One region of the Trinickia caryophylli genome, then DNA from elsewhere that is predicted to be linked to it. Evidence: predicted binding sites of a transcription regulator. Region 1 holds the regulator's gene; each other region holds the start of a gene.
The links. The regulator HrcA, encoded in region 1, represses chaperone genes, less so after heat shock. The targets are predictions, from matches to a motif close to TTAGCACTCNNNNNNNNNGAGTGCTAA.
Positions count from the first base shown of each region.

Region 2: rpoH (RNA polymerase sigma factor RpoH) is a predicted target of HrcA. The motif match lies at 3,488-3,514, and genes of this name have one in related genera.
Region 3: groES (co-chaperone GroES) is a predicted target of HrcA. The motif match lies at 1,941-1,967, and genes of this name have one in related genera.

Region 1 covers NZ_CP139970.1:1,320,133-1,326,907, forward strand. The annotation lists gene dnaK (molecular chaperone DnaK) at 1-485, opposite strand, end outside; gene U0034_RS06005 (thioredoxin family protein) at 616-1,056, opposite strand; gene grpE (nucleotide exchange factor GrpE) at 1,105-1,677, opposite strand; gene U0034_RS06015 (hypothetical protein) at 2,063-2,224, shown strand; gene U0034_RS06020 (RNA-binding S4 domain-containing protein) at 2,196-2,603, opposite strand; gene hemH (ferrochelatase) at 2,716-3,783, opposite strand; gene hrcA (heat-inducible transcriptional repressor HrcA) at 3,941-4,960, opposite strand; gene U0034_RS06035 (NAD kinase) at 5,218-6,138, shown strand; gene recN (DNA repair protein RecN) at 6,210-6,775, shown strand, end outside.
Region 2 covers NZ_CP139970.1:2,674,094-2,680,868, forward strand. The annotation lists gene ptsP (phosphoenolpyruvate--protein phosphotransferase) at 1-448, shown strand, start outside; gene nagE (N-acetylglucosamine-specific PTS transporter subunit IIBC) at 529-2,277, shown strand; gene rpoH (RNA polymerase sigma factor RpoH) at 2,490-3,425, opposite strand; gene U0034_RS12050 (acyloxyacyl hydrolase) at 3,816-4,382, shown strand; gene U0034_RS12055 (nuclear transport factor 2 family protein) at 4,427-4,810, shown strand; gene leuA (2-isopropylmalate synthase) at 4,916-6,571, opposite strand.
Region 3 covers NZ_CP139970.1:1,112,235-1,119,009, reverse strand. The annotation lists gene U0034_RS05130 (FecR domain-containing protein) at 245-1,264, opposite strand; gene U0034_RS05125 (sigma-70 family RNA polymerase sigma factor) at 1,261-1,776, opposite strand; gene groES (co-chaperone GroES) at 2,038-2,328, shown strand; gene groL (chaperonin GroEL) at 2,371-4,011, shown strand; gene U0034_RS05110 (hypothetical protein) at 4,370-4,654, shown strand; gene U0034_RS05105 (helix-turn-helix transcriptional regulator) at 4,656-5,180, shown strand; gene thiD (bifunctional hydroxymethylpyrimidine kinase/phosphomethylpyrimidine kinase) at 5,208-6,062, opposite strand; gene U0034_RS05095 (rubredoxin) at 6,252-6,422, shown strand; gene U0034_RS05090 (hypothetical protein) at 6,482-6,775, shown strand, end outside.

The sequences.
Region 1 (6,775 bases):
CCCGCGATGCGGCCCGCATCCTTCGTGGCCTGCCGCTGGCTATCGTTGAAGTAGGCCGGCACCGTGATCACCGCCTCGGTGACCGGCTCCCCGAGGTAGTCCTCGGCCGTCTTCTTCATCTTGCGCAGCACTTCGGCGGAAATCTGCGGCGGCGCGAGCTTCTTGTCGCGCGCCTGCACCCAGGCGTCGCCGTTTTCGGCCTTGATGATCTCGTAGGGCATCAGGCCGATGTCCTTTTGCACTTCTTTTTCCTCGAAGCGGCGGCCGATCAGGCGCTTGACCGCAAAGAGCGTGTTCTTCGGGTTCGTCACCGACTGGCGCTTGGCCGGCGCGCCAACGAGGATCTCGCCGTCGTCCATGTAAGCGATGATCGACGGCGTCGTGCGGGCGCCTTCCGAATTTTCGATCACCTTGACCTGATTGCCTTCCATCAGCGCCACGCACGAGTTCGTGGTGCCGAGGTCGATGCCGATGATTTTGCCCATTTTTCCTAATCTCCTGACTTTCGATCCCGAGGGCGGCGACACATTCGGCCAAGCCGCCCGTTCAATTCAAACCTGCACTCAACATGAGTGCCCCCGTACCGTTTTCAAGCCCACCCGGGCAATGCGGTCATTAATTTTTTTCAATCGGCGGCTGCGCGGTTGCACCCGCGTGCGCCCCAGCCGATTGCACCTCCGCCCTGGCCTTTTCGCGCGCCGCGGCCACCGCCGCCTGGAATGGCTCGATGCCGTGCCAGCCCGTCGCGCGCCCGAGCCGCTTGCCACGGTAAAAGAAGTACCAGGTCGGCACCCCGTGCAGCGCGAAGCGGCGCGCGAGGTCACGCTCCTCGTACACGTTGGCGTGAAACCAGGTAAGCCCGAGCGCGCGAATGGCCTCCGGCTGCGCCAGCATCGCCTTCTTTGCAATTTCGCAGTTGAAGCAGTTCACGCCCCAAAAAAAGACGACGACGAGAGCGTCACCCGCCGCCGCCAGCTTCGCATCGAACCCGCCCGCGCTCACCGCCTCCATCCTGAATACGGAGAACGCGGTGGGGCCGGCCTGATCGGGGCTCATCGCCGTTGCGCAAGCGCGAAGGTGGGCGAGCTCACGCCTACACCAGACTCACTTCGCCTGCGCGACCGTCACCAGCGCCGGACGCAGCACGCGGTCGGCGATCACATAGCCCTTTTGCAGCACCGACACGACCGTATTGGCCTCCTGCTCGGCGGGGACCATCGAAATCGCCTGGTGACGGTGCGGATCGAACTTCTCGCCGACCGGGTTGAGCGCGGCAACGCGCCCCTTTTCCATCGCGGCCTGGAGCTGGCGCAGCGTCAGTTCGACGCCTTCACGCAGTTTCGCCACGTCACCCGACGAATCGGCAAGCGCTGCCTCGAGGCTGTCGATAACAGGCAGCAGATGCTCGGCGAAGCTCTCGATCGCGAACTTATGCGCCTTGGAAACGTCCTCCTGCGCGCGGCGGCGGATGTTCTCCGTCTCGGCCTTGGCGCGCAGAAAACTCTCGCTGAGCTCGGCGATCTTGGCCTGCGCCTCCGCAAGCGCCGCTTCGGGCGCAGGCTGCGGTTCCGCGGGTGCCGCGGCGGCTTGCGCCGCGACCTGATCGCCAATCGGCTGGGCGCCCTCGCCGGCGCTCGCGGGATTCTGGTTCGGCGAATTGTCTTGCGGGTGTTCCATGTCGCTGAATCGTCCTAATAAGTGAAATCAAAGCGGCGGTAAAGTCGCGCCCCGGCTCGAGTCGCGGCGCCGGGGGCACCTCGGGGGCGCGCGGCGCGTTGCTAAAACGCAACTCTCTGGCGCGCATCGCCGGTGCAAATGGGGGTGCGCAACGGCTTTTCAAGAGCCCGCGCCCCGTTACCGCACCATCCGTGGGCAGCGCGAAACGATCGGTAACACCGGTTACGGCCCCTGAACGCAAGCCGCATTGAGCGCCATTATGGTTTGCCCTACACTGCCTTCATGCAGGCCGGCCGCGTTCCGGTCGGGTGGCAAGCGCCGCGCCTGCCGCACCGTTCCATCCGTTCGCGCAAGTTCGTAGCGCGCTTCTCCTTGGAGGAGTACCGTGAAACTGACCTTTGCTATCGCCGTGGTCGCGCTGGTACTCGTCGCAGGGACCACGACCATCTGCATCTCCGGTGCCGTCACCGACAAGACGACCGAATACGGGGTCGTCCATGCCACGTTCGAGCACTTCTTCAATCCCCACCTGAAAGTTTGTCGATAACACGTCGGTCGCGCTTCGTCGGCCGCCCATGCAGGGAAGCAGCCGGCTCACGATAGGTCTTGCGGCGCTCCGTCTCCGCCGTGCGCCGGGCCTGACTCTCGGTCGTTTCCGCGTAAAGCGTCTGCGCGACGCTCGCCGGCCCGCGCACCTCGCATATGCCCACGACGCGGACCTCCCAGACGAGGCGATCGACATCGATCTGAACAAGATCGCCCACACGGACGTCCTTGGCCGGTTTGACGGCCGCGCCGCCAATGCGCACTCGCCCCTTTTCGACCGCGTCGGCCGCGAGCGAACGCGTCTTGAAAAAACGTGCAGCCCACAGCCATTTGTCGATACGCAGGCGCGCGCCCGGTTCCGTCGAAATCTTGTAGTTCATCGCAATGCTGCTACTTCGGAGCGCGATCGCCCCTTTCGAGAACCAACGGGTGCAACGATCCTGCCCGCATCGGCAAACCGAGGCGCACGGGCAAGTCCCACTTGCCGGCACCTCATGCCAACGCTCCTGCATGAGCAGGTGCGCCCACTGGCCAGCCGGCGAGCTGCTGCGCGACGATCTCGCCAAGTGCCGCGACCCATGCGGGCGTTGCGTTCAGACACGGAATGCGGTGAAACGCCTTGCCGCCCGCATTCAGAAATTCGTCCCGGACTTCGATGCCGATCTCCTCGATCGTCTCGAGACAGTCCGCCGTGAAGCCCGGGCAGAAGACGTCGGCCCGACGTACGCCAGCCGCACCGAGCTCGTGCAGCGTCGGCGCCGTATAAGGCTGCAACCACTGCGCCCGGCCAAAGCGGGATTGGAACGTGACAAGACATTCGGTCGACGTGAGGCCGAGTTCCGCCATGAGCAGGGCAGCCGTCTGCCGGCATTGATCGTGGTACGGATCCCCCAGGTCGAGCGTGCGCTTGGGCACGCCGTGAAAACTGAGCACGAGTTTGTCGCCGGTGGAGAAATCCGGATGCCCGTGCGCCGCCCAGTAACCGCGCACCTGGGCGGCCAGCGCGCGGATATACGCGGGATGGTCGGCATAGTGCCGGACCGTGCGGACTTCGGGCTGATTGCGCATGCGCCCCAGCGCGGCGAAGGCATCGTCGAATGCCGTTGCCGTCGTGGAGGCCGAATACTGCGGGTACATCGGCATCAGCAGCACGCGCTCCGCCCCCGCAAGCTTCAGTTGCTTGAGCATCGCGCCGATACCCGGCGTGCCGTATCGCATTGCATACTCGACGATGACAGGGTAGCCGTTGGCGTGGAGCAACGTGCGCAGCGCCTCCACCTGCTTTTCGGTATACACGCGCAGCGGCGAGCCTTCGGGCATCCAGACGGCTGCGTACTTTCGTGCCGACGAGCGCCCGCGCAGCGGCAAAATCAGGCCGCGCAGCAACGGTTGCCACACGAGCGGCGGAATCTCGACCACTCGCGGGTCGGACAGAAACTGCGCAAGATAGCGGCGCACCGCGCGCGGCGTCGGCGCGTCAGGCGTGCCGAGGTTGATCAGCAGCACGGCAACGCGATGAGACGTGGCGGGCTGCGACGGCAGCTCGAGGTCGAAACGCATAGGCGATAAGAGGGGCCTCGCGCCGCGAGACCAGGTTCAGGTGCAGGACATTATAACGACGGCCGCTCGCCGCTCCACTCGGCCGTTCGGCCAATGGCACAACCGGCCCGCAGCGGGCATGATGGGTCGATCGGCGGTGGATGCGGTGCGGCGGCCGTTACTGCTGGCTCAACGCCGTGGAGAGCAGTCGGGCGGTAATGTCGACGATCGGAATAACGCGGCTGTAGGCCATGCGCGTAGGTCCGATCACGCCAAGCGTGCCAACGATCTTGCCGTTTACCTCGTACGGCGCCGTCACGACGCTCATCTGCTCGATCGGCACGAGAGTCGACTCCCCGCCGATGAAGATCTGCACGCCTTGCGCGTGACTCGATACGTCCAGCAACTGCAGGAGGCTCGTCTTTTGGTCGAATACGTCGAAAAGCTTGCGCAGGCGCGCCATGTCGGACGAAAGGTCCGCCACCTCGAGCAGATTGCGCTCGCCGGAAATCAGCACCGTTTCCTCGCCCTCGCTTTCCTCGGTGCTCGCCGTCACGGCAGCGTGCATGAGCGCCGTCATATCGCCGCGCAACTGGTCGATTTCCTCGCGCAGGCGCCGCCTCACCTCGTCGAACGACAAGCCTGCGAAGTGAGCGTTGATATAGTTGGAGGCCTCGGTCAGTTCCGACGGCGAATAATCGCGCTGTGTCGCCATCATGCGGTTCTGCACGTCGCCTTCCGGCGTCACGATAATGAGCAGGATGCGCTTGGCCGAAAGGCGCATGAACTCGATCTGCTTGAACACGTGGCTGCGGCGCGGCGTGAGGACCACACCCGCGAACTGAGACAGCCGCGAGAGCACGCTCGCGGCCGCGGCGATCACCTTTTGCGGCTCGCCCGGTCGAAGCGTGTGTTTCACGGCACGGGCAAGCGCCGCCTCGTCCTCGACCGATTCGACCGTGAGCATCGTGTCGACGAAAAGGCGATAGCCGCGCGGCGTGGGGATGCGTCCGGCCGACGTGTGCGGGCTCGCCACGAGCCCCATTTCCTCCAGGTCCGACATCACGTTGCGGATCGTGGCTGGACTCAGTTCGAGCCCCGAATACCGCGAAAGCGTGCGCGAGCCAACCGGCTGACCTTCCGCGATATATCGCTCGATCAGGGTTTTCAGTAGAGTTTGTGCGCGTGGTTCTAACATGACGCAAAATTTAACCCAAACGCCGATGCCCGCCGGGCACGGCAGCGTGCCCGCATACCGGCCCCCGCCCCTCTGTATGGGCGCCCCAGATTGGGGCACCCACGCGCGGCGGGGGCGCCGGCCGGGCCGATTCGTCATCGGCACGACATCATTCTAGCGACAAATCAACCCGGCGGATGCAGCCGGGTTGCCGCCGCCGTCGCCAACGGCTCGCTCGACGGTTCTTTTAGAGCCTTAACCTGTGGTGTAATGCCGGCATGGAAATTGGCAGCCAATTCAAGACCGTCGCGCTCATCGGGCGCAGCAACACGCCCGGCATCGGCGCGTCCCTCACCGCCCTCGCGGCATGCATCGCTCAGCGCGGGTTCGAGGTCATCTTCGAAACGGACACGGCGCGCGACATCGGCGCCGCCGGCTACCCATCGGCCACGCCGGCCGAGATCGGCGCGCGCGCCGACGTTGCCGTGGTACTGGGCGGCGACGGCACCATGCTCGGCATTGGTCGGCAACTCGCGCCCTATCGGACACCGCTCATCGGCATCAACCAGGGGCGCCTCGGCTTCATCACCGACATCCCGATCTCGGAGATGCAGCAGCGCGTCCCACAGATGCTGGCCGGGAGCTTCGAGCGCGAGGAACGCACGCTGCTGGAGGCGCGCATCATGCGCGCGGGCGAGCCGATCTATCATGCGCTGGCGTTCAACGACGTCGTGGTCAATCGCAGTGGGTTCTCCGGAATGGCGGAGTTGCGCGCCTCGGTGGACGGGCGGTTCATGTACAACCAGCGCTCGGACGGCCTCATCGTCGCCACGCCCACGGGATCCACGGCTTACGCGCTCTCGAGCCAGGGCCCGATTCTGCATCCGCAGTTGCGCGGCATCGTGCTCGTACCGATCGCGCCTCATGCGCTGTCGAACCGGCCGATCGTGCTGCCAGACGACTGCAAAGTCAGTATTCAGATCATCGCCGGGCGTGACGTCAACGTGAATTTCGACATGCAGTCGTTTACGGCCGTGCAACTCAATGACACGATCGAGGTCCGCCGTTCGAAGCACACCGTACCGTTCCTGCATCCGATCGGCTATAGCTACTACGCGACTCTGCGGCAAAAGCTCCACTGGAACGAGCATCCGTCGAGCGACGAGGACAAGGACAAGGACCCCGATGAGGCGCAATAAGCGCACCGCAGCGGCGCGCGGCATCTGAGGCCCGCCCGCGCGCCACGACCACACGACGCCAATACGATCTCATGCTCCGCCATCTTTCGATACGCGACTTCGTCATCGTCGCCGCGCTCGACCTCGAATTCGACCGCGGCTTCACGGTCTTCTCCGGCGAAACGGGCGCCGGCAAATCGATCCTCATCGACGCCCTGGCGCTCGCGCTCGGCGCGCGCGCCGATGCCGATGTCGTCCGCACAGGCATGGCCCGCGCCGACATCACGGCGGAATTCGCCGCCACGGCCGAAGCGATGCGCTGGCTCGACGATCAGGCGCTTTCGAACGGCGAAGCCGACGAGCACGGTCGCGACACAGTGCTGCTGCGACGCGTAGTGGATGCAAACGGCCGCTCCCGTGCCTTCATCAACGGCACGCAGGCCACCCTCGCCCAGTTGCGCGAGGTGGGAGAGATGCTCGTCGACATCCACGGGCAGCATGCGCATCAATTGCTCATGCGCCCGGACGCGCAGCGCACGCTCTTCGATACCCATGCCGGCCTTGCGGCGCAAGCGGCGAAGGTCGCGGGCGCCCATCGCGTCTGGCGCGACGCGGCCCATGCGCTGGAGCTCGCGCGCACGCGCGACCGCGAAATTCA
Region 2 (6,775 bases), 1.4 Mb from region 1:
CGAGGTGGGCGTGATGATCGAGGTGCCGTCGGCGGCGCTGCTTGCGGACCAGCTCGCACGCCATGCCGATTTCCTGTCGATCGGCACGAACGACCTCACGCAGTACACGCTCGCCATGGACCGCTGCCAGCCCGATCTGGCCGCGCAGGCGGACGGGCTCCACCCCGCCGTGCTGCGCCTGATCGATGCGACCACGCGCGGTGCGGCGAAGCACGGCAAGTGGGTTGGCGTATGCGGTGCGCTGGCGGGCGATCCGCTCGCGGTACCGCTGCTCGTCGGCCTTGGCGTGACCGAGCTTTCGGTCGACCCGGTTGCCGTGCCCGGCATCAAGGCGCGTGTGCGCCGCCTCGATTATCAACTGTGCCGGCAGCGCGCGCAGGATGCGCTGGAGCTCGAATCGGCCCAGGCGGTAAGAGCAGCAAGCCGCGAAATATGGCCGCTCGAGTAGCGCGCGTACGCGCTTCAAAAAGCGACTGAGATCGCGTTTCAAAGATAGACATCGACGACGAGAACGCAACGGAGGATTTGATGGATGCGAACCCATTCCTGAAAGTACAGCGCCTGGGACGGGCGCTGATGCTGCCGATTGCCGTGTTGCCGGTCGCAGGCATCCTGCTGCGGCTCGGCCAGGCGGACGTGCTGAACATCAAGATGATCGCCGACGCCGGCGGCACCATCTTCGACAACCTGCCGTTGCTGTTCGCCATCGGCGTGGCGGTGGGCTTCGCGAAGGACAACAACGGCGTGGCTGCGCTGGCCGGCGCGATCGGGTATCTGATCGAAGTGGCCGTGATGAAGGACATCAACGACAAGCTCAACATGGGCGTACTGTCGGGCATTATCGCGGGCATCGTGGCGGGGTTGCTCTACAACCGCTACAAGGACATCAAGCTGCCTGACTATCTCGCGTTCTTCGGCGGCAAGCGATTCGTGCCGATCGTGACCGGGCTCGTATGCGTGGTGCTCGGCATCGTGTTCGGCTACGTCTGGCAGCCGGTCCAGGCCGCGATCGACGCGACGGGCCACTGGCTCACCACGGCCGGCGCGATCGGCGTGTTCGTCTACGGTACGCTCAATCGGCTGCTGCTCGTCACGGGTCTGCACCACATCATCAATTCGCTCGCGTGGTTCGTGTTCGGCACCTTCACCCCGCCGGGCGGCGGCGCGGCCGTCACGGGGGATCTGCACCGCTTCTTCGCGGGCGATCCCACCGCGGGGGGCTTCATGACGGGCTTTTTCCCGATCATGATGTTCGGCCTGCCGGCCGCGTGCCTTGCCATGTTTCACGAGGCGCCGAAGGAGCGCCGCGCGATGGTGGGGGGGCTGCTCTTTTCGATGGCCCTCACGTCGTTTCTGACCGGCGTGACCGAGCCCGTCGAGTTCAGCTTCATGTTCCTCGCGCCGGTGCTCTACGTGATCCATGCGTTGCTTACGGGCTTGGCGCTCGCGATCTGTCAGGCGCTCGGCATTCACCTCGGCTTCACGTTCTCGGCTGGCGCGATCGACTACGTGCTCAACTACGGGCTGTCGACGAAAGGCTGGCTCGCGATCCCGATCGGGCTTGTGTACGCCGTGGTCTACTATGGGCTCTTTCGCTTTTTCATCCGCAAGTTCAACATGGCCACGCCGGGCCGCGAGCCGGCCGGCACCGAAGCGCAGGTCGAGTCTTTTGCGGCCGGCGGCTACGTCGCTCCGGCAGCCGGCGCCGCCGTGCCGCGCGCGCAACGCTACCTCGCCGCGCTCGGTGGTGCCTCGAACCTGACGCTGGTCGATGCCTGCACGACGCGCCTGCGCCTGTCGGTGGTCGACGCTGACAAGGTATCGGAGCCCGATCTGAAGGCGATCGGCGTGCGCGGCGTGCTCAAGCGCGGCGCCGGCAATGTGCAGGTGGTCATCGGCCCGGAGGCGGACCTCATCGCTGACGAGATCCGCGCGGCGATGGCGGGTGCCGGCACGGCCGGCGCGGCCCAGCCGGCGCAGGCTCTGGCCGGGGCCGCCGATGGCCCGAGCGGACCGCTCGACCCGGATCCGATGCGCTGGCTTGCCGTATTCGGCGGTGCGACGAATGTCGTTTCGCTCGATGCGATAGCCGCCACGCGCCTGCGTGTCGTCGTGCGCGATCCGGCTTCCGTGGATCGCCAGCGGCTTGCCTCGCTCGATGTCGCGTGGGTCTCGGCCGATACGTTCCACATCGTGTGCGGCCCGGCCGCCCAGCGTTATGCGAAGGCACTCGCTACGCGCCTGCCGCCTGCCGGCCCGGCGCCGCAGCCAGCCTGAGCGCGCGAGGCGTCTTTGCGATCGAGAGCGGCCAACGTGCCGCTCTTTTCGTTGGCAGGCGCGCCGTGCGATGCCTGTATCTCCCCGTGTTCCGCGCGCGCCGCCAAGGGCAGGAACCATGGCAACGCAATGGCGGGGAGAGGAGAAAAAAAATCCCGCCGCGTGCAAGAGTTGCAAGCGGCGGGATTGCCGGGCACCTGGCCCGGACGCGATTACGCGTATTCGACGAGGGCGCTGCGCATTTTCTTCATCGCACTCGCTTCGATCTGACGGATGCGTTCGGCCGAAACGCCGAATTCGTCGGCGAGTTCGTGCAGCGTCGAGCCGCCCGAACCGTCGTCGGCAACGTTGAGCCAGCGCGCCTCGATGATGCGGCGGCTGCGTGCGTCGAGCGCTTCCAACGCCTGCGCGATGCCGTCGGACTGGAGCTTGTCGCGCTGGCGCGCGGCCAGCACGGCAGTCGGCTCGCTCGCCGGATCGGCCAGATAGGCGATGGGCGCGTACGACTCTTCACCGTCTTCGACGTGGCTTTCGAGCGCGACATCACCGCCCGAGAGGCGCGTTTCCATCTCGGTGACTTCTTCGCGCTTCACGTTGAGCTCTTTGGCGAGGCCCTCGATCTCCTCGGGCGTGAACGCATGCAGGCCCTGCTTGTGGCTGCGCAGGTTGAAAAACAGCTTGCGCTGCGCTTTCGTCGTTGCAACCTTCACCGTGCGCCAGTTGCGCAGGATGTACTCGTGGATCTCGGCCTTGATCCAGTGCATCGCGTACGACACCAGGCGCACGTTTTGCTCGGGATCGAACCGCTTCACCGCCTTCATCAAGCCGATGTTGCCTTCCTGGATGAGGTCGGCGTGAGGCAGCCCGTAGCCCAGGTAGTTGCGTGCGATCGACACGACGAGCCGCAAATGCGACATCACGAGCTGGCGAGCCGAGTCGAGGTTGTTGTGCTGGCGGTAATCCGTGGCGTACTGGCGCTCTTGCTCTGCCGTGAGCATCGGGATCCGGTTGACCGCCTGGATGTAGGCGTCGATATTGCCGAGTTGCCCGGGCAGCATCGACGATGGCGCGAGCGTCAGAGCACCCGCCGAGGCAGCCTTGGCGGGCGCCGGGGCGAGGGAACTCGGAAGGGTCATTGCGTTGCTCACGTAGGAAACTCCTTGGAATCAGAGATTACTGCTCGTAACGAGTACGACTCCACCGGGGGATATTAGCACTCCCGGGAGCCGAGTGCTAAGTCTTCGAGTCATGCCATTCGCAGAAGTTCCTGAATGGCTATCGAGACTGCTTCATCGATAGGAAATCATCCTACTCCTTTTCGCTAAGGCGTGTTGTCTCTAAAAAGGGTTGGATCATTTCCATGGCGAAGCCGCGGCGGCACGACGCGTGCGCCCGCGCACGGTTTCGCGACTCAGTTGGCTGTAACGCGGTAAGGTTGCGGGATTATTCGTACCGTAACAATGCGGATGCGGCGCGCCGGTGCGGTCCGTCCCCGGACGGAGGGGCGCGTCGTTGGACGAGGCCTTTCGGAGTAAGCAATGCAAAACAAGAATCGGAATTGGCTCCTTCGCTCGACGCTTGCGTGCGCGGGTGCTGCAGCGCTATCGGCGGCAACCGCCGCGCACGCCGACACCTTCGGCGTCCAGGTCGCGGGCGGCATATCGGATAAGCACCACGTCGACAACGTCGATCTCGGCTTCGTCTGGGATCCGGGCATCAACTGGTGGGAAATCGGCGGCTGGCATTTCTCGCTCGTCGGCGAAGCGCATGTGGCCTATTGGCATCCGACGCAGGGCGCGTCGCGTCGCGACGTCTACGAGATCGGTGTCTCGCCGATGGTCCGCTTCATCAAGTCGAGCGGCGCGATCCGTCCTTACATCGAGGCAGGCGCCGGCGTGCGCGGCCTCACGCATGCGGCCATCAGCGACAGCTTTTCGCTCGGCACGGCGTTTCAGTTCACCGAGACCGTGGGCGTCGGAGCGCAGTTCGGCGCTCGTCAGCAGTATCAGGCCGGCTTCCGCTTTCAACATGTATCGAATGGCGGTATCAAAGAGCCGAATCCTGGTATAAATTTCAGCCAGCTATATCTGCAATACAACTTCTGAGGCGGGTGCCGTCGTGCGGCATCCGGGCGCATGGGAGCTGAGCGATGGCGGCAAAGATGATCGAAGCGATTCGCGTGCTCGAGCGCGACCGGTTTCGTGCGATGGTCGACGGCGATGTGCCGGTGCTCAACCAGTTGCTGTCCGACCACGTCAGCTTCGTTCACACGAACGGCAAGCGCGAGACGAAGCAGCAGTTCATCGATGCCATTTCCGCGGGCCGCCGTCGCTACCGGCAAATCGAGGTGCAGTCGCAGGACGTGCTGCCCGTGGGCAGCGAGACCTGCGTCGTCACCGGCCGCGCGCTGATCGAGATGGAGGCGAACAGCGGAGCGCTGCTCTATCCGATCGCCTACACCGCGATCCAGGCCCAGGAGGAGGGGCGGTGGCGGCTCGTCGCATGGCACGCCACGCGTTGCGCGCTCGAATGAGCGGGCAGAGCGCAGCGGGTTTTTTGCGCTGACGTTTCCGGTTGCGCTTTCACCCCACGCTTTGCCGGGCCTCCTGCCTTGCCCGCGTCTTTTGTTAGCCCGGGCTCACGCGGCCACCTGCCGCTCGCCGCCGTCCCATTCGAAACGGTTGACTGCGCTCACGAGCGCGTCGGCGGCCGCGGCGCGTTCGTCGCCATTCACGCCCACGCCGAATCGGGCGGGCGCGTCGCCCACGCGGCAGCTCACGAACACGGCCCAACCACCCGTTGCGGTGCGTGTCGCCTCGTACGAGGCGACGTCGATCGGGTGCGGCGCCGCGTTGGAGAGTGTGCGCGCGAGCGCCTCGACGAACGCCTCGCCGCTCGCGCTCATACCGGCCGCGTCGATGCGCGCGATCTCGCGGCGGTGCCAGCGCACGCTCATACTGTCCGTGCGCGCGGCGGGGCCGGCTACGTCGACATACTCGGCGGTGAATCGCTTGCAGATCGCCTCGCCGCTGACTTCCGCGCCCGACGCGTCGGCAACCTGCTGAACGGCATGGCTGAACTCGATTTGAAGCCGGCGCGGCGGCGCGAAGCCAAGGCCCCGCTCGAGCAGATAAGTAGCGCCGCCCTTGCCTGATTGGCTGTTCACGCGGATGACCGCGTCGTAGCTGCGTCCGACGTCCGCCGGGTCGATCGGCAGATAGGGCACTTCCCACGGCGTGTCCGGAGCCTGCTGGGCGAAGCCCTTGCGGATCGCATCCTGATGCGAGCCCGAGAACGCCGTGAAGACCAGATCGCCCGCATACGGATGGCGCGGATGCACGGCAATCGCATTGCAGCGCTCGACGACGCGGCGAACGGCGTCGATGTCAGAAAAGTCGAGCCGCGGATCGATGCCCTGCGTGTAGAGGTTCAACGCGAGCGTGACGAGGTCGACGTTGCCCGTGCGCTCGCCGTTGCCGAAGAGGCAGCCCTCGATGCGCTCGGCGCCCGCCAGCAGTGCGAGTTCGGCGGCCGCCACGGCGGTGCCGCGATCGTTGTGCGGGTGGACCGAGAGAACAATGCTGTCGCGATAGGCGAGGTTGCGATCCATCCACTCGATCTGATCGGCGAACACGTTCGGCGTCGAGGCTTCGACGGTGGCGGGCAGATTGACGATCATCTTGTGCTCGCGTGTCGGCTGCCAGGTCTGGGCCACGGCATCGCAGACCTCGCGCGCGAACGCGAGTTCGGTCATGGTGAACGTTTCGGGCGAGTATTGATACGTCCAACAGGTCCCGGGCCGGCGCGCCACCTCTTCCTTGATGAGCCGCGTGCCTTTGACCGCGAGTGCCTTGACCTCGTCCTTCGACGCATTGAAGACGATGCGCCTGAAAGACGGGCAAATCGCGTTGTAGAGGTGCACGATCGCGCGCGGTACGCCGTCGAGCGCCTCGAAGGTGCGCGCGATGAGGTCCGCGCGCGATTGCACGAGCACCTCGATCGTGACGTCGTCGGGAATCCGCTGCTCGTCGATCAGCCTGCGTACGAAGTCGAAGTCGATTTGCGACGCCGACGGAAAGCCGACTTCGATCTCCTTGAAGCCAATGGCCACGAGCATTTCGAAGAACTCCAGCTTCTGCTCGATGCTCATCGGCTCGATCAGCGACTGATTGCCGTCGCGCAGATCGGTGCTCATCCAAATCGGGGCGGCGTCGATCGTGCGGTTGGGCCACTTGCGCGTGGTCAAACGGACGGGCTGAAACGATCGGTACTTGTCGGCAGGGTTGCGGAGCATGACGAACCTCGTTCGTTGGGTCGTCTGCGCAACGCGGGCAGGGGAGCCATGTTGCGGCGCCAAAGCGCCGGCGTTTGCGCGATTCGTCCGAGCGATGGCCGGCCGAATGCTGACGACTACGGATTGTAAGGAACTGCGGTTTGGGTAAAACGGAACTGCGGGAAACTGCGATGAGGACCGCGCGGGATGCGCGCGGCGCTACGA
Region 3 (6,775 bases), 210 kb from region 1:
TAGCGGTGCGGTTATTCAGGTAGGACACGCGAGCCGCTAAAAGGGGACATCGGGGCATCGAATGGACACCCTCCGATCGAGGGGCGATGCGGCATACCGCTGCGTTGGGACCGGTGCGCAGGTTGGAGGGCTTGCGGCGGGCTGCGCGTGCCGGGCGCAGCGGGGCTGGAGTGCGGCGCTGAAGCGCTGACTCCCGCTGGCACTCGCAAGCGGCGCCGGTGAGAGCGCAGGTTCCGCTGGTTCTTCAGATGCCTGCTGCCGTCACGCCGATCCAGTAGCGCGTGCGCGAGACGATCCGGACGGGGAGGGTCTGCGGTAGCGCCGCGAGAATGTCGTCCGCCCGATCGAGCCGGAAGACACCGGAAATACGGAGGTCGGCCACGGACGGGTCGCACCGCAGCAGGCCCGGCCGGTAGCGGCTCAACTCCGACAGGAAATCGGCCAACCGCATGCGTTCGGCGAACAACGTGCCGTGTGCCCAGTCGGCCACATGGGGGTCCACAGGCACGGCCTCGCCTATCGACGAGGCCGTGAAGCGCAACTGCCGCCCGGCCGGGACGATGCGCTTGAGCGGTGCCGCTTCCGTCGCGGCTTCCACTGCGCCGTGCAGCACGGCTACGAACGTGCCGGCGCTGCCGTCATCGCGCACGACGAAGCGCGTGCCGAGTGCGCGGAGCATTCCTTGCGCCGTTTGTACGACGAGCGGGCGGTAAGGGCGGGCATGACCCGCATCGCTACCCGTCGTCACCTGAATCGCACCGGCATACAGCGTGAGGCGGCGCTCGCCGTCGCCGAACCGGATGTCGAATGCGGTAGCCGTATCGAGATCGACGCGTGAGCCGTCGGCCAGGGTGACGCTCCGGCGTTCGCCGATCGTAGTCCGTTCGTCCGCGGCCCATTCGCGCCAGGGCGTGGCGCGATATGCGGCATAGCCGATGGGCCCTGCCGCGAGCATCAGAGACAGGGCCTTGACGGTCGTGCGCCGGGTGGTGCGGACGCTGCGCCCGAGTACGGGCATGCCGACGCTGGCCGGCACCGCATCGAGCCGGGCCGTGAGCCGCAATGCGCGCTGCCAGGCGCGTTCGTGCTCGGCGTCCGCGGCGCGCCAACGCCGGCACGCTTCCTCGTCTTCGCGCGAGCCGCCGCCGTGCAGCCGCACGAGCCACGCCGCGGCTTCGCGCGCGACGGCACGCGAGAGCGGGAGCGCGTCGTCGGCGGCGCGCTCGGCGGCCGCGCGTTGCGCGTCGATTCCCGCGCCGTTCACGGAGCCGCCAGCAGGCAGGCTTCGTACGCGTTCGCCATGTAGCGCTTCACCGTGCGAACGCTCACTTGCATGCGCGCTGCGATATCCGCATAGGCCAGCCCTTCCAACTGCGCCAGCAGGAACGCGGTTCGAACCTTGGGCGGCAGGCCGTCGAGCATGGCGTCGATCTCGTGAAGCGTTTCGAGGATGGCAAGGCGTTCCTCGGGGGAAGGCGCCTGCGCGTCGGGCAGATGCGCGAGCGTGTCGAGAAAGACTTTTTCGAGCGAAAGCCGCCGGTAGTGATTGAGAAGAACGTGGCGGGCGACGGTGGCGAGATAAGCGCGCGGCTCCAGCAACGCTGGTGGGCCCAGCCGCGCCCAGGAACCGATGATACGCACGAACGTGTCCTGCGCGAGGTCGGATGCGTCGAACGCGTTTTCGAGCTTTCGGCGCAGCCAGCCCTGCAACCAGCCGTGGTGGTCCCGGTAGAGTGCGTGCACGTCCTGTCGCACGTCTGAAGGCACGGCGGCCATCGAACGATCCCCTTTCGCGTCGCGCGCCGGCTACCGGCGTTGCAAATAAGAATGATTTGCGTTTATAACTCGACCGGCCGCGTTTGGCAACTGGGGCGTTGCGGGGGCATTGTCGCAATTGTCCCTCGGTCCCTTCTTGAATTCGCCCACACCGGTCCATATAATTAGCACTCGCTGCACGTGAGTGCTAACAAGTTCCGTCCGGGTCGCTGGGCGGCCTAACCTAAGCGTTCTTCAGTCTCAATCAAGAGAGGAGTGTGTATGAACCTTCGTCCTTTGCACGATCGCGTCATCGTGAAGCGTTTGGATCAGGAAACCAAGACCGCCTCGGGCATCGTGATTCCTGACGCCGCCGCCGAAAAGCCGGATCAAGGCGAGGTGCTCGCGATCGGGCCGGGTAAGCGCAATGACAAGGGCGATCAAATCGCGCTCGACGTCAAAGTCGGCGACCGTGTCCTGTTCGGCAAGTACGCCGGCCAGACGGTCAAGGTCGACGGCCAGGAATTGCTGGTGATGCGCGAAGAAGACATCATGGCAGTCGTCCAGAAGTAACTCGTCTCGATCCTATTCCACAAGATTTCAAGGAGTTAGAAGATGGCAGCTAAAGACGTCGTATTCGGCGACAGCGCACGTGCCAAGATGGTTGAAGGCGTGAATATCCTCGCCAACGCGGTGAAGGTCACGCTGGGTCCGAAGGGCCGCAACGTCGTGCTCGAGCGTAGCTTCGGCGGCCCGACGGTCACCAAGGACGGTGTGTCGGTCGCGAAGGAAATCGAGCTCGAGGACAAGCTCCAGAACATGGGCGCGCAAATGGTCAAGGAAGTCGCTTCCAAGACCAGCGACAACGCCGGCGACGGCACGACGACGGCAACGGTGCTGGCCCAGTCGATCGTTCGTGAAGGCATGAAGTACGTCGCATCGGGCATGAACCCGATGGACCTCAAGCGCGGCATCGACAAGGCCGTGCAAGCTGCTGTGGAAGAGCTGCGCAAGGTCAGCAAGCCCTGCACGACGAGCAAGGAAATCGCTCAGGTCGGCGCGATCTCGGCAAACAGCGACTCGTCGATCGGCGATCGCATCGCCGAAGCGATGGACAAGGTCGGCAAGGAAGGCGTGATCACGGTCGAAGACGGCAAGTCGCTTGCCGACGAACTCGAAGTCGTGGAAGGCATGCAGTTCGACCGCGGCTACCTGTCGCCGTACTTCATCAACAACCCCGACAAGCAAGTCGCCGTGCTCGAGAACCCGTTCGTGCTGCTGCACGACAAGAAGGTGTCGAACATTCGCGATCTGCTGCCGGTGCTCGAGCAAGTGGCCAAGGCTGGCCGCCCGCTGCTGATCATCGCTGAAGACGTGGAAGGCGAAGCGCTCGCCACGCTCGTCGTCAACAACATCCGCGGTATCCTGAAGACCGTTGCGGTCAAGGCGCCGGGCTTCGGCGATCGTCGCAAGGCGATGCTCGAAGACATCGCGATCCTGACCGGCGGCCAGGTCATCGCCGAGGAAACGGGCCTGACGCTCGAGAAGGCGACGCTGCAAGAGCTCGGCCAAGCCAAGCGCATCGAAGTGGCCAAGGAAAACACCACGATCATCGACGGTGCCGGCGACGCAAAGAACATCGAAGCGCGTGTGAAGCAGATCCGCACGCAAATCGAAGAAGCGACCTCGGACTACGATCGCGAGAAGCTGCAGGAGCGCGTGGCGAAACTGGCCGGCGGCGTGGCCGTCATCAAGGTCGGTGCTGCAACCGAAGTCGAAATGAAGGAAAAGAAGGCGCGTGTCGAAGATGCGCTGCACGCTACGCGCGCAGCCGTTGAAGAAGGCATCGTGCCGGGCGGCGGCGTTGCGCTGATCCGTGCTCGCGCCGCGATCGCCAGCGTGAAGGGCGCCAACGCCGATCAAGACGCCGGCATCAAGATCGTGCTGCGCGCGATGGAAGAGCCGCTGCGTCAGATCGTGACGAACGGCGGCGAGGAAGCCAGCGTTGTCGTGGCGGCTGTCGCTGCCGGCAAGGGCAACTACGGCTACAACGCGGCCACCGGTGAATACGGCGACCTCGTGGAAGCCGGTGTCGTCGACCCGACGAAGGTGACGCGCACGGCGCTGCAAAACGCCGCGTCCGTCGCAGGCCTGCTGCTCACGACCGATGCGGCCGTTGCCGAGCTGCCGAAGAAGGAAGCGGCTGCTCCTGGCGGCATGCCGGGCGGCATGGGCGGCATGGGCATGGACATGTAATTCGGCGCAGGCCGGATTCACATGGGGTGCGCTTCGGCGCACCCGCTCGAAAAACCCGCAGAAATGCGGGTTTTTTTTCGCCGGTCAACAGCCTCCTGCCGATTCGGCGATGCCGGCACGCGTGCCGCCGCGATGCACCGCTCGCTCCATACTCGTTCTGGCCGTTCGGGGAATACCCATGTGAGGCCTTTGGCGGGCAGCATGTCGGGGTGTCCTTCATCGAGAGAACGGCTTTGACACCGCGAACACCATGCCCCTGTCCACTGAAGCGGCCCGCCTCCGCGTCAGCTTCCCTTCGTCCTAGGTTGGTGGGTTGTCGTTTGACAACCGCACCTGAACTTTGTATCTTGGGGCCCGTATGACTCGTCCTGTGCATCCGAGCAAGGAGATCGAAGAGGCGTTACGGCATGCCGAAGCGCACGGCTGGACGGTCAAGCGGGGCGGGTCCCATGCATGGGGAAAGATTTATTGCCCCTACAACAACGATGAATGCCGATGCGGCGACTTTTGCATCAGCGGCGTTTGGAGCACGCCGAGAAGCGCCGGAAATCACGCGCGGGCTATACGGCGGGTGGTGGACGGTTGCACGATGCACAAGCGCCTGGCGGCGGTCATGTCCCGGCGTGCTCCGGGCAGGAAGTGAAATGGAATATACGTTTACGTTGAGGTACCGCTTGCCCGACAGTTCGCTCGATCCGGACGACCTGATGGAGCGGCTCGGAGCGGCGGGTTGCGACGACGCCCTGGTCGGTACGGGGCTGCCGGGCCGTGTCGCACTGGAGTTCACCCGCGAAGCCCCGAGCGCGCGCGAAGCGTTTCTCAGTGCACTGGCGGATGTCCGGCGGGCGGTTCCGGGCGGTTGCCTGATTGAGGCCGTGCCTGATTTCGTCGGTCTGACGGACGTCGCTCAAGCAGTGGGCGTGACGCGGCAGAACATGCGCAAACTGATGATCGCGCACGCCGGGAGTTTTCCGGCGCCGGTCCACTGCGGGAGCGCTGCGATATGGCACTTGGCCGAGGTGCTGGCTTGGCTTCGTGCACGAGGCAGCTACGATGTTGGCGCGGATCTCTGGGAAACGGCGGCGGCGGCAATGCAGATCAACGTGGCGAAAGCGGCGCGGCAGGCGGCGCCGGCCTTCCAGGAGGCGTTGGGCGATCTCGTGGAGTAAGGCCGGCTGCGCCGCCGCTGTCCGCAATCACCGCGGAGGCTGCTTGTATCGCGGACTGGCCGCCCGCACTTCGTCGCTGTCGTCATCGCGGGCCCAGAAGAAGCGATCGGGCAGATAGGCACCCATACCTGGGCGAAAGGCGTTGCGTGTCGCCTGGTAAAGGTACTCCTGAGCCTCGCGTGCGGCTTCCGCGGGCTCCTGCCCGTTGGCAAGCAGTGCCGCAATGGCCGCGCCGAGTGTGTCCGTCGTGCCCATGATGCGGTGCGCGGGGCGATCCCACATGTCCTGACGCAACTGGCCGTCTTCGCTGAAAAGGGTGTTGACGAGCCGATGCGTGCCCGGCTCGGTGGCGAGGATATACTCCGTCCCCTGCGAGAGCAGTTGTGCGATGGCCGCATCCAGGCTCGGCGATTCGGCATCGCCGTCGGGCTGTGCGAGCGCGCACAGCGTGGCGTGATCGGCTACGAGCACCGTTGTTTGCGGCGCGAGCAAATCGGCGATGGATTCGCGCAGTTCATCGGCCGCAAGCACGTGTTCGTCGTCGACAGTGAAGTCGGGCGCGAGAATGAGCGGAATATCGTCGTAATCGGAAATGACTTCGGCAACCGCGCTCACCACCTCCGCTCGCGTGGCCGCTCCCACCTTGAAGGCGGCAATCGGCATGTCTTCGAGCAGCATGCGCGCCTGCGTTGCCACGACGTCGGGGTCGAGCCCCGTGACCTCCTCGCAGGTGGCCGAGTCTCGCACCGTGTAGCCCGTCAGCACCGAGACGCCGTGGCAGCCCATGCTTGCCAGCGTCAGCAAGTCGGCTTGCACGCCGAAACCACCGGTCGGGTCGGAGAGGCCGAAGGTAAGGACGATCGGAGGAGCGGCACTGGGCATGACGATGGGGGCTTGAGGCGAAGAGTATTGGCGGTGAGGGCGGCGCGGTGCGCCGCCGGCCTCAATTATGCGGCTTAATCGCAAGAAATGGCACGCCGGACGGCGAAGGATGAAGTCATAGCCACCGCACGGCCAAAACGGTACCATCATGGCTCTTTTGATCAACGGACCTTTCGACGCGGCAGAAGAATGGAATACAGAAGCTGGATGTGCCTCATTTGCGGCTGGATCTACGATGAAGAAGCCGGGCTGCCGGAAGAGGGGATCGCGCCCGGCACCAAGTGGGAAGACGTCCCCGTGAACTGGACCTGCCCCGAGTGCGGCGCGCGCAAGGAAGACTTCGAGATGGTCCAGATCTGAGCCACCGCCGTCACGCGGTCGCGCGGGCCTGCTGTCTGCTCGGACGAGCCGCACGCTGAATGCCTATGACACGTTCCGCTGAGTCGAACCTCGAAGCATTGCCGAACACTCGTGGCGCGGCTGTTCCATCGGCGGAACGGGCGGTGGCGGAGGCGCGCGAGGCCTGCCGGGCGGGTCTGGCAGCCGGCGCGCCGTTGCTGCGTGCGTCACAGGCGCTGGGCCAGGCAGGTTGGCTGCCCGCGCAACGCTTTGCCGATGCGCTCGTATTGGCGTCCCCGTTTGCGGCCGGCGAGCTCTCCGACCGTTTCCAGACGGCGCTCGACGATTTTCATGCCGCGCTTCGGCGCCGCAAC